DNA from 3 places in the Streptomyces sp. NPDC034037 genome. Region 3 is predicted to be linked to each of the others. Evidence: riboswitches for the same ligand, from Rfam matches in the RefSeq annotation. Region 3 holds a riboswitch; each other region holds the start of a gene.
What was found. Region 3 has a riboswitch for cyclic di-AMP ahead of ACZ516_RS21200 (M23 family metallopeptidase). Riboswitches for the same ligand answer to the same signal wherever they lie in the genome.

Region 1 (3,267 bases), on a different contig from region 3:
GCCAACATCTTCATCGCCGTGCTGTGGACCTGATCCCCCAATGACGGCCCTCCGATAAGGGTCCGCCGATAACGGCCCTCCGTCAGCGGCCCTCTACGCGCGCGTGGCCCGCACTCCGCGAAGAGTGCGGGCCACGCGCGCGTAGAGGGCGCTCACCAGGGTTACACCGGGCGCACCACGCTGTGGAGGGGCATGTAGTGGATCGACTCGACGCGGACATTCGTGCCCGGCCTCGGGGCGTGGATCATCTTGCCGTCGCCGATGTAGATCCCCACGTGACTGAGGTCGTCGTAGAAGAACACCAGGTCACCCGGCTCGGCGTCGGCGGTCCGCACGGTCGTGCCGGCCTTCGCCTGGTCCCACGTGGTGCGCGGCAGGGAGATCCCCGCGGCTTTCCACGCGTCCTGGGTGAGCCCGGAGCAGTCGTAGGAGTCCGGTCCCGTGGCGCCCCAGACGTACGGCTTCCCGAGCTGGGCCCGCGCGAAAGCGACGACCTTCGCGGCCTTGGTGGAGTAACCGCTGTCCGTGCTCCCCGAGCCGGAACCCGACCCGGGAGTCGACCCGGGACCCGACCCGGCTCCGGTCCCTGAGTCGCCGCCCTGGCCCGCTCCCGTCCCCCCGGCCTGCCCGCTCCCGTGCCCCTGCCGCTGCCGCTGCCGCTGCCCCTGGCCCTGCCGCTGCGCCTGGCCCCGATCCGTCTCCTTCCGCGCGGCCTCTTCCGCCTTGCGCTTGCGCGCCGCCTCGGCGGCCTGTTCGCGCGACAGCTCCACGGCCTCGCGCGCAGCCTCCCGCTCCCGCTTCCGCTCGGCCGCCGCGAGCCGCGCCTTCTCCTCGGCGGTCAGCTCCGAGAGCAACTCGCGCGCCTCGCCCAGCTTCTTCTGGACGGTCCGCTTGCTCGTCCTGAGGCCGTCGCGGGAGTCGCGCAGCGTCTCCAGGCTCCGCGCCGCCCTCGCGCGTTGTTTCGTCGCCGACGCCTGCTGCGCCTGGTAGTCGTCCACGGCCTTCTTCTGCCGCGCGGTCAGCCGGCCCGCCAGGTGGTTCTGGTCGAAGTAACCCTGGGGGTCGTCGGCCAGCATCATCGCGGCCGTATGGGAGGCGGCGCCGGTGCGGTACTGCGCGGTGGCGTAGGAGCCGAGCTTTTGACGTGCCTCGTTCAGCTTGTCCGCGCGCTGGGCCACGTCGTCGAGCAGGCGGCCGGTCTTCCTGCGCTGCTTGTCCGTCTTCTCCTTGGCCGAGTTGTACTTCTGGGTGGCCACGCCCGCCTGGTGGTAGAGGTCGTCGACCTTCTTCCGCACCTCTTCGAGGCTGGGTCCTTCGAGCTTCCGCACCTCTTCGAGGCCGGGCCCTTCGAGGCCGGGCCCTTCGAGGCCGGGCCTCGTCGGCTCGGGGGAGGGGGCTGCCTGCGCGCTCTGCGACAGGAGGGCCACGGAGGTCAGGGCGGCCGTCGTGATGCCGACGGCCGGGGCGGTGCGGGGCCGGGGTGCGGTCGGCCGGGTCCGTGGCTTGCGGTGCGACGCCAAGGGAGGCGACTCCTTCCGTAGACCGCCTACCGGGTTAGCTGTCGGGTTCGGGCGGGTGCTCCGGAAGGTTGCCCTACGGTCCCGTACTGCGTACGGGACCGATTCACCCCAGGTTTTCGGTGGGTCCCCGGCTCCGAACGCGTCGGACTCGGCGGAGGCCACCCGCTCCCGGCGAGGTTCGCCGGCGGGGGACGAGCGGCCCGCGCAGCACGCTAGCCAAGTCGTGAGGCAGGTGTGAAGGTTGATGTGCGATATGCCCGATACATTTCCGTGACTTCACGAGGGTCTTGACGCGGGCATGGCGTGGGCATGACGCGGGACCGCCGGGGCGCTGCGGAGCGTGATCGTTCGCGGGCGGGGCGTAGAAGAAGGGGAGCCGGTCACCGGATGTGAGCGGACGGCGGATGTGAGGTGGTCGGAACCCGGGGCGGATTGTCAGTGGGGCCGCCTAGACTCGGGAGGCGATGAGCAGCCTCTTTGATGACAGCTTCCTGGCGGACCTGCAGCCTTCCCGGGCCGCGGACGAAGAGCCCCCGCCGCCGCCCGAGGACAGCGCTCCGGAACCGGTTCCGGACGACTTGTTCAGCGGGAAGTTCGATGTGCCCATGACCCGGGACACGCACTACCGCGACGGTGCCCCGCGCCCGGTCATCGACCCGGCGACGCTCCTGGAGGGGCTGAACGAGAACCAGCGCGCGGCCGTCGTGCACGCGGGCTCCCCGCTGCTCATCGTCGCCGGCGCCGGCTCCGGCAAGACCCGCGTGCTGACCCACCGCATCGCGTACCTCCTCGCCGAGCGCGGTGTGCACCCCGGCCAGATCCTCGCGATCACCTTCACGAACAAGGCCGCGGGCGAGATGAAGGAGCGCGTCGAGCAGCTCGTGGGCCCCCGGGCCAACGCGATGTGGGTGTCGACCTTCCACAGCGCCTGCGTCCGCATCCTGCGCCGCGAGTACAAGAAGCTGGGCTTCACGTCCTCCTTCTCGATCTACGACGCCGCCGACTCCAAGCGCCTGATGGCCCTGGTCTGCCGCGATCTCGACCTGGACCCCAAGAAGTTCCCGCCGAAGTCCTTCAGCGCCAAGATCTCGAACCTGAAGAACGAGCTGATCGACGAGGAGGACTTCGCGGCGCAGGCGGCCGACGGCTTCGAGAAGACCCTCGCCCAGGCCTACGCCATGTACCAGTCACGCCTGCGCGAGGCGAACGCGCTGGACTTTGACGACCTGATCATGACGACGGTCCACCTCCTGCGCGCCTTCCCGGACGTCGCCGAGCACTACCGCCGCCGCTTCCGGCACGTCATGGTCGACGAGTACCAGGACACGAACCACGCGCAGTACGCGCTGGTGCGCGAGCTGGTCGGCCCCTCCGGGGGCGAGGGCGACGACCCCGCGGAGCTGTGCGTGGTGGGTGACGCGGACCAGTCGATCTACGCCTTCCGCGGTGCCACCATCCGCAACATCCTCCAGTTCGAGGAGGACTACACCGACGCGACGACGATCCTCCTGGAGCAGAACTACCGCTCCACGCAGACGATCCTGACCGCCGCCAACGCCGTCATCGAGCGGAACGAGAGCCGCCGCCCGAAGAACCTGTGGACCAACCAGGGCGCGGGCGCCCGCATCACCGGCTATGTCGCCGACACCGAGCACGACGAGGCGCAGTTCGTCGCCGACGAGATCGACCGGCTCACGGACGCGGGCGACGCGAAGGCCGGCGACGTCGCGATCTTCTACCGGACGAA
Region 2 (3,267 bases), on a different contig from region 3:
CGCAGCCACCCTTCAAGGTCGGGATGGAGGCCGGGGTCAGCGGCGCGCACCGCCACGGCCGTGTTCAGCAACTCCTCGCGCCGGCGCGGATTCACCCGTAGCGGCACGGTGAGGTGGCCGTCGGACAGGAACCGCGCGCAGCGTTCCCGCCAGATCCGTTCCAGGTCGACCTGGTTCGGCCGCTGTGCCGGTTCGGGGAGTTCCTCGGCGACCGAGACCCGGGACAGCCGGTAGTTGCGGTCCGCGCCGGATCGCGTGGCGAGCAGGTAGCCCCGGTCCCGCACGGTGACCAGGCCGATCGGGTCCACCGTGCGCCACCGCGGCGGTTGGTCCGTGGCCGCGTAGTGGATGCGCAGCTTGTGCCCGGCGAGCACCGCGCGCCGGATCTCGGCCATCACCGCCGCCGGCACCTTCTCGGCGTCCGACCGGCTTGGGAGCAGGTCCGTCTCCGGTTCCACGAGGAAGCGCCGGGCCGCGTCGCTCGCGGGGGCTCGATGGCTTTCGGGCAGCGCGTCGACGACTTTCCGCAAGGCGGCGGCGCGCGCCGGGCCGAGGCCGAACACCCGCTCCGCGCGCCCCGGTCCGGCGGCCAGGAGGGCCACGGCCTCGTCGTGGTTCAGCCCCATGAGTTCCGTCCGGAAACCGGGCAACAACGCGAACCCGCCGTGCCTGCCGCGTTCCGCGAAGACCGGGACCCCGGCCGCGGACAGCGCCTCGATGTCGCGCAGCACAGTACGGGTGGACACCTCCAGCTCACGGGCGAGTGTGTCCGCGGTCAGCCGACCGCGCTGACGCAGCATCAGCACCAGCGAGACCAGTCGATCGGCGCGCATGCGGCAGACCCTATCGAATACATGACCGAGGGTGTCGTGATTCGTTGACAGGCTCCGGGGCACCGACGTCGGCTGCAGCGCCGGCGCCGACGGATGTCCGTATTTCCCGTGCAGTCGAACGGAGCTGATGTGGCAGTGGAACGAACAGCGGTCAATCCCGTGACGTGGTCGGTGGAGATGGGATTCAACCAGGGGGAACTCGTCAGCGGGCACACCCGGACCCTCTACTGCTCCGGGCAGACCGCGATGGACGGTGACGGCAAGCCTCAACACGAGGGTGACATGGCCGGACAGTTGACGCTGAGCCTCGACAATCTGGAGGCCGTGCTCGGCGAGGCCGGCATGTCCCTCGCGAACCTTGTCCGGCTCAACGTCTACACCACGGACGTCGATCTGCTGTTCCCTCATTACGGGCTGCTGGCCTCGCGGTTGGGCGTGGCGGGAGTGGCACCGGCCACCACGATGCTCGGGGTGACACGGCTGGCGATCCCGGGTCAGATGGTCGAACTCGAAGGAACTGCCGTTTCATGACGTGACCTCACCATCAATTCACCGCTTCTCCTGCTCGTGTCGGTCCATCCGGCACGAGCAGTTTTCATTCCCGCAGGCAATCGGTGACCGGTGGACAGGCTGGACTGCTTTGCCATCAGGAAGACAGGCCTTTCATGGCAGCAGGCGTGATGAACCCCCTGCGCCATGCCGGGGCAGTGCCGCCCCCAAGGGGTTCAATATGTCCATCTTTGCGCAGCAATTAGACCTGTCGCTACTTTGGTCGCAGATGTGCAATTTAAGACACTCTTTGCGGCGTTAAACGCTGGTTCCTCCCTGCCGATTCAGTGAAATGTGTCACGCCGACAGAGGATGATCGCGTAGCCCCCCACACTTACTCCCGTTCCCCGCAAAGCGAGTTGACTTTAACGATCAAAGAGTCGGGGAGATCAAATTCCCAGGGAAGTCTCTTCGGATTCGCCAGTGTGAATTCCGACCTTGTTCCGGCCCGGCGCTCTCGCTTAATGTCACCGTCAATCCGGACGGAACGCCGAATCCTGCCGCTGTCCGGAAACCCTTCCACTCACTCATCCACGGCAGGAGCGGGGGACCCAGGTAAGCCGCCGATCCGGATTCCGGATCGGCTCGGGGTGAAGGCGCGCTCCCCACGCGCCAGGACAGCTCCCGTCCGAACCCGACAGCTCACCTCGCAGGCGACGGAGAGGAACGTTTCGTCATGCCCGCAAAAGGAAAGCACCGCCGCCCCAAGTCCAGCTCGCTCAACCGGGGCATCGCCGCCGCGGGAACGGGCGGAGCCGTGCTCGTCCTCCCCGTGCTCGGTGCCACCAGCGCCGGCGCGGCCGAGGCCGGCGCCCCCGCCAAGCCGGCCGCCGACTCCAGGACCTACGTCGTCGTCGCGGGCGACTCCCTCTCCAAGATCGCCCAGAAGCACTCCCTGAGCGGCGGCTGGAAGAAGCTCTACGAGGACAACCGCGGCGTACTCGGCGCCGACCCGAAGCTGATACACCCGGGTCTCAAGCTCACTCTCGGCGCGAAGGGCGCGGCCGAGCCCGCGAAGAAGCCGGCCGCCTCCCCGGCGTCCGCCGAGCGGGCGGACCGCTCGGCGCGTGAGGCCGTGCCCGCCGTCGCTCCCGCGAAGAAGACCTACCCCGACAACCTCGACGGCTGGATCAGGGAGTCGTTGGACATCATGGCCCAGCACGGCATCCCCGGTTCCTACGAGGGCATTCACCGCAACGTCATGCGTGAGTCCTCCGGCAACCCGCTGGCCATCAACAACTGGGACGTCAACGCGGTCGCCGGCACGCCTTCCAAGGGACTCCTGCAGGTCATCGGCCCCACGTTCACCGCGTACCACGTGCCCGGCACGTCGCTGGACAGCTTCGACCCCGTCGCCAACATCACCGCCGCCTGCAACTACGCGGCCGCCCGGTACGGCTCGATCGACAACGTGAACGGCCCGTACTAGCCCTCATCCCCCACGCAGACCGCCCGCCCGGCGGATCACCCGCCGGGCGGCTCGTTCCACTGGGGCCCGGACCGGCCGGCCCGGCCGTTTGCGCCCGGCCCGCCGAGTGCGAACCGGATCACCCGGCCACTCCAAGGAACGGATCGAACTGGGGCGAATCATCCCTCAACCCCTCACATCCGCCCAGACCAATGTCCCTGGGAAGTCGGTGTCCATATCGACGGCCCGCCACTCCTCACCGTCACCCATGACGGCGATCCACGGGGGCGGGGACGCTGTAGAGCGCGTACATGGACGGGATGACGTCGGTGAGTCCCGACCCGTTGTGCCGTAACAGCGATCGCTCGACGTTCTCGGGCAGCCGCACGCCGAGCGTGCGGTAGAGGCCGTCCAGCTCGGAGCGGGTGCACGGCTGACAGGCCGTCACCACTGGCGCTACCGGCACAGGCCGTGCGC
Region 3 (3,267 bases):
ACGCCGAGCCGGCGGCCAGCGACCCCGACTCCCCGCCCGCCGACCCCGCCACCCCCGACCGCCCCACCGGCCCCCGGAGAAGCGGTTCGCTTCATCCGTCCGGATGGCGTACTGTTGTGTTTACCGACGCGGGGTGGAGCAGCTCGGTAGCTCGCTGGGCTCATAACCCAGAGGTCGCAGGTTCAAATCCTGTCCCCGCTACTGAAGGCCGAGGGCCGGAAGCATTTCGATGCTTCCGGCCCTCGGTGTTTTCCGCCCCCGTGACCCGCTCGGCCCACACCAGCTCGCACCCCCGCCCCGCTGCGGGAAACCTGGGTGCAGCGCGGTGATGGGCGCGGACTCGGCGGGAGACAAGCGGTGGGGCAGCGTGGAGGTACCGGCGGCAGCGGAGCCACCGCGCACGAGCGGGCCTTCGTGCGGGCCCTGCCGGTCCTGCTCCTGATCGTCGGGGTCCTGTACGACGCCTCGACCCCGCCCGACTTCACCGCGGCCCCGCTCTTCACGGCCGCCCCGCTGATCGCCGCCCCCTTCTACTCGCTCCTGAACACCGCCCTGACCGGCGCCGCGGCCTCCCTCTCCGTCATCGTGCTGCACTACGGCAACGCGGCGAACAGCCATGTCGAGGCCGTCACCGAACTGCTGACCGTGATGACCGTCGCCGCCCTCGCCGTCGTCACCAACCGCGTCGTGCGCCGCGGCAACGACCGGCTCGCCACCGCCCGCTCCATCGCCGAGGCCACCCAGCGCGCCGTGCTGCCGCAGCCGGACCCCCGTATCGGCGGGCTCGACATCGCGGCGCGGTACGAGGCCGCGCAGGCGGACGCCTTCATCGGCGGCGATCTGTACGCCGTACAGGACACCCCGCACGGCGTGCGGCTCATCGTCGGCGACGTGCGCGGCAAGGGCATGGGCGCGGTGGCCGCCGTCGCCGTGGTCATCGGTGCCTTCCGGGAGGCCGCCGAGCAGGAGGCCACCCTGGAGGCGGTGGCCCAGCGCCTGGAGCGGGCGCTCGCCCGGGAGGGCACCCGGCGCGACGGGCTGGACGCCTTCGAGGGGTTCACCACCGCCGTCCTCGCGGAGATCCGGCTCAGCGACGGCTGCGTACGACTGGTCAACCGGGGGCATCCCGAGCCGCTGCTGCTGCGCGGCGACGGGCGGCTGTGCGTGCTCTCCCCGAGCGAGCCCGCGCTGCCGCTCGGCATGGGCGAACTGGGCGGCTGGCCGGACCGGGCGGACGAGTCGAGGTTCCCGCCCGGCGCGATGCTGCTCTTCTACACGGACGGCCTGTCGGAGGCGCGCGACGCCGCGGGCGTCTTCTACGACCCGGCGGCCCGGCTCGGCGGGCGGATCTTCCCCGGTCGCGAGGGCCCGCACGCGCTGCTGGCCACGCTCACGCAGGAGGTGCGGCGGCACACCGGGGGCGCGGCCACGGACGACATGGCGCTGCTCGCCGTGCGGCGCCCCGCCACCGCGGACGCGACCCACGGCCGGCGCGAGCGCGACGGTGACCCGGGGTGACCGAAGCGCGTTGCCGCACGGCCCAACTGACGTCTTGTCAACGCGGCGGAGGGTCAACTCGCCCCGGTCCGGGCGTCCGTGTCCGGACAAGTACGGGCCGAAGCCGTTAACGATCAATCGGAACGGCTTGGAATACGGGCCCCCTGTCTATTAACGTTCGATAACGCAGCGCGGTCGTCCCAGCCGTCACCAGAGACGGCTCCGTGCGCACGCGCCTAATCCCGCAAGGGAGCCGGGGAACCACCAACTTGGGGTGAATCAGGCAGCCGCGCACTCGTGCCGGATGCTCGTAGGAGACCTTCCTGCTCCGAACCCGTCAGCTAACCCGGTAGGCGAAAGGAAGGAAAGGAGCGCGCCCCAGTGGCGTCCAACCGGCCTGCCCCCCAAGCCGTGTACATACCGAACGACGACGATTTCGGTGGGTACGACCAGGAGACCTGGGAGGAATGGAACCCCACCGAGGAGTCCGTCCGTCCCGTCCGCGGCAGGCACCGTGTGCACAAGAAGGGCGGCGGCGGGCTCGCCCGCAGCTCCACCGTGCTGGGCGTCGGCGTCATCGCCGCCGTCGGGGCGGGAGGCATCGCCACCGCGCAGGACGGCAAGCCGCCGGTCACCATCTCGATGCCCGACCTGGGCACCGTCGCGGACTCGCTGCCCAAGGCCGAGTCGCTGCCCGGCATCGGCTCCCTGCTGGCCGACGACGCGTCCGCCGCCGCGGGCTCCGACGCCGTCCCGGCCGCCACGCCGCTCACCACCGCCGGTGCCGGCACCGCCGGCATCCGGCAGGGCGGCGCCGACGCGGGCGAGGCGTTGCGCGCCCGCATCATGCGGCAGGCGGAGAGCCAGCAGGCCCAGGCGGACGACGCCGTGCGCACGGCGGCCGAGGAGAGCGCCGCCGAGAAGGCCGCCGCCGAGGCCGCCGCCCAGCAGCGGGAGGCCGAGCGCGAGGCCGACGCGAAGGCCGCCGCCCAGAAGAAGAAGGAGCGGGAGGCCCGGGAGGCCAAGGCCCTGGCCGAGCGCCGGGCCAAGCTCGCCAAGAGCTATGCGCTGCCCACCTCCTCGTACACCCTGACCTCGCACTTCGGTGACGCCGGCGCCATGTGGTCCTCCGGGCACCACACCGGTCTGGACTTCGCCGCGCCGACGGGTACCCCCCTCAAGGCCGTGCACACCGGCACCGTCAAGGAGGCCGGCTGGGCGGGCGCGTACGGCTACCGCACGGTCCTGGAGCTGCCCGACGGCACCGAGGTCTGGTACTGCCACCAGTCCTCGCTCAACGTCAGCGTCGGCCAGAAGGTCGCCACCGGCGATGTCATCGGGCGGGTCGGCGCGACCGGCAACGTCACCGGTCCGCACCTGCACATGGAGGTCCACACCGCCGGCGGGGCCAACATCGACCCGCTGTCCTGGCTGCAGGGCAAGGGCCTCAACCCCTGAGCAACCCCTGAGTCCGGGCTTAGGAGCGGTAGGGGTTGTGCGGCGGACAGCCGTACGCCGGGTAGCCGTACGGGGAGCCGCCCGGCGCGGGGCCGCGGTATGCGGGGCCGTAGGCAGGACCGCCGTAGGGCGGCGGGTGGCCGTATCCGGCGTAGGGCATCCCCACGGCCAGGGGCATCGGCATGGGGTACAGGACCGGCGCCGTCGCGCGGGCCGCGTAGGCCAGGGCGGGGCGGGCCGGCCCGCGGCGCTCCCACAGCTCTTCGAGCAGCTCCCGCTCGCGTACGACGAAGTCGGCGCCGGCCCTGCCGC

Region 1: another riboswitch for cyclic di-AMP. It lies ahead of ACZ516_RS26740 (C40 family peptidase); the one in region 3 lies ahead of ACZ516_RS21200 (M23 family metallopeptidase).
Region 2: another riboswitch for cyclic di-AMP. It lies ahead of ACZ516_RS11895 (transglycosylase SLT domain-containing protein); the one in region 3 lies ahead of ACZ516_RS21200 (M23 family metallopeptidase).

Annotation. Positions count from the first base shown of each region.
Region 1 is NZ_JBVISC010000008.1:107,457-110,723, reverse strand. It holds gene ACZ516_RS26745 (hypothetical protein) at 1-33, shown strand, start outside; gene ACZ516_RS26740 (C40 family peptidase) at 162-1,520, opposite strand; cyclic di-AMP (ydaO/yuaA leader) riboswitch at 1,529-1,684, opposite strand; gene pcrA (DNA helicase PcrA) at 1,985-3,267, shown strand, end outside.
Region 2 is NZ_JBVISC010000003.1:289,226-292,492, forward strand. It holds gene ACZ516_RS11885 (helix-turn-helix transcriptional regulator) at 1-833, opposite strand, end outside; gene ACZ516_RS11890 (RidA family protein) at 969-1,364, shown strand; cyclic di-AMP (ydaO/yuaA leader) riboswitch at 1,897-2,053, shown strand; gene ACZ516_RS11895 (transglycosylase SLT domain-containing protein) at 2,059-2,811, shown strand; gene ACZ516_RS11900 (SMI1/KNR4 family protein) at 3,053-3,238, opposite strand; gene ACZ516_RS11905 (hypothetical protein) at 3,247-3,267, opposite strand, start outside.
Region 3 is NZ_JBVISC010000005.1:632,166-635,432, forward strand. It holds tRNA gene ACZ516_RS21190 (tRNA-Met) at 128-201, shown strand; gene ACZ516_RS21195 (PP2C family protein-serine/threonine phosphatase) at 358-1,518, shown strand; cyclic di-AMP (ydaO/yuaA leader) riboswitch at 1,721-1,868, shown strand; gene ACZ516_RS21200 (M23 family metallopeptidase) at 1,879-2,955, shown strand; gene ACZ516_RS21205 (PrsW family glutamic-type intramembrane protease) at 2,975-3,267, opposite strand, start outside.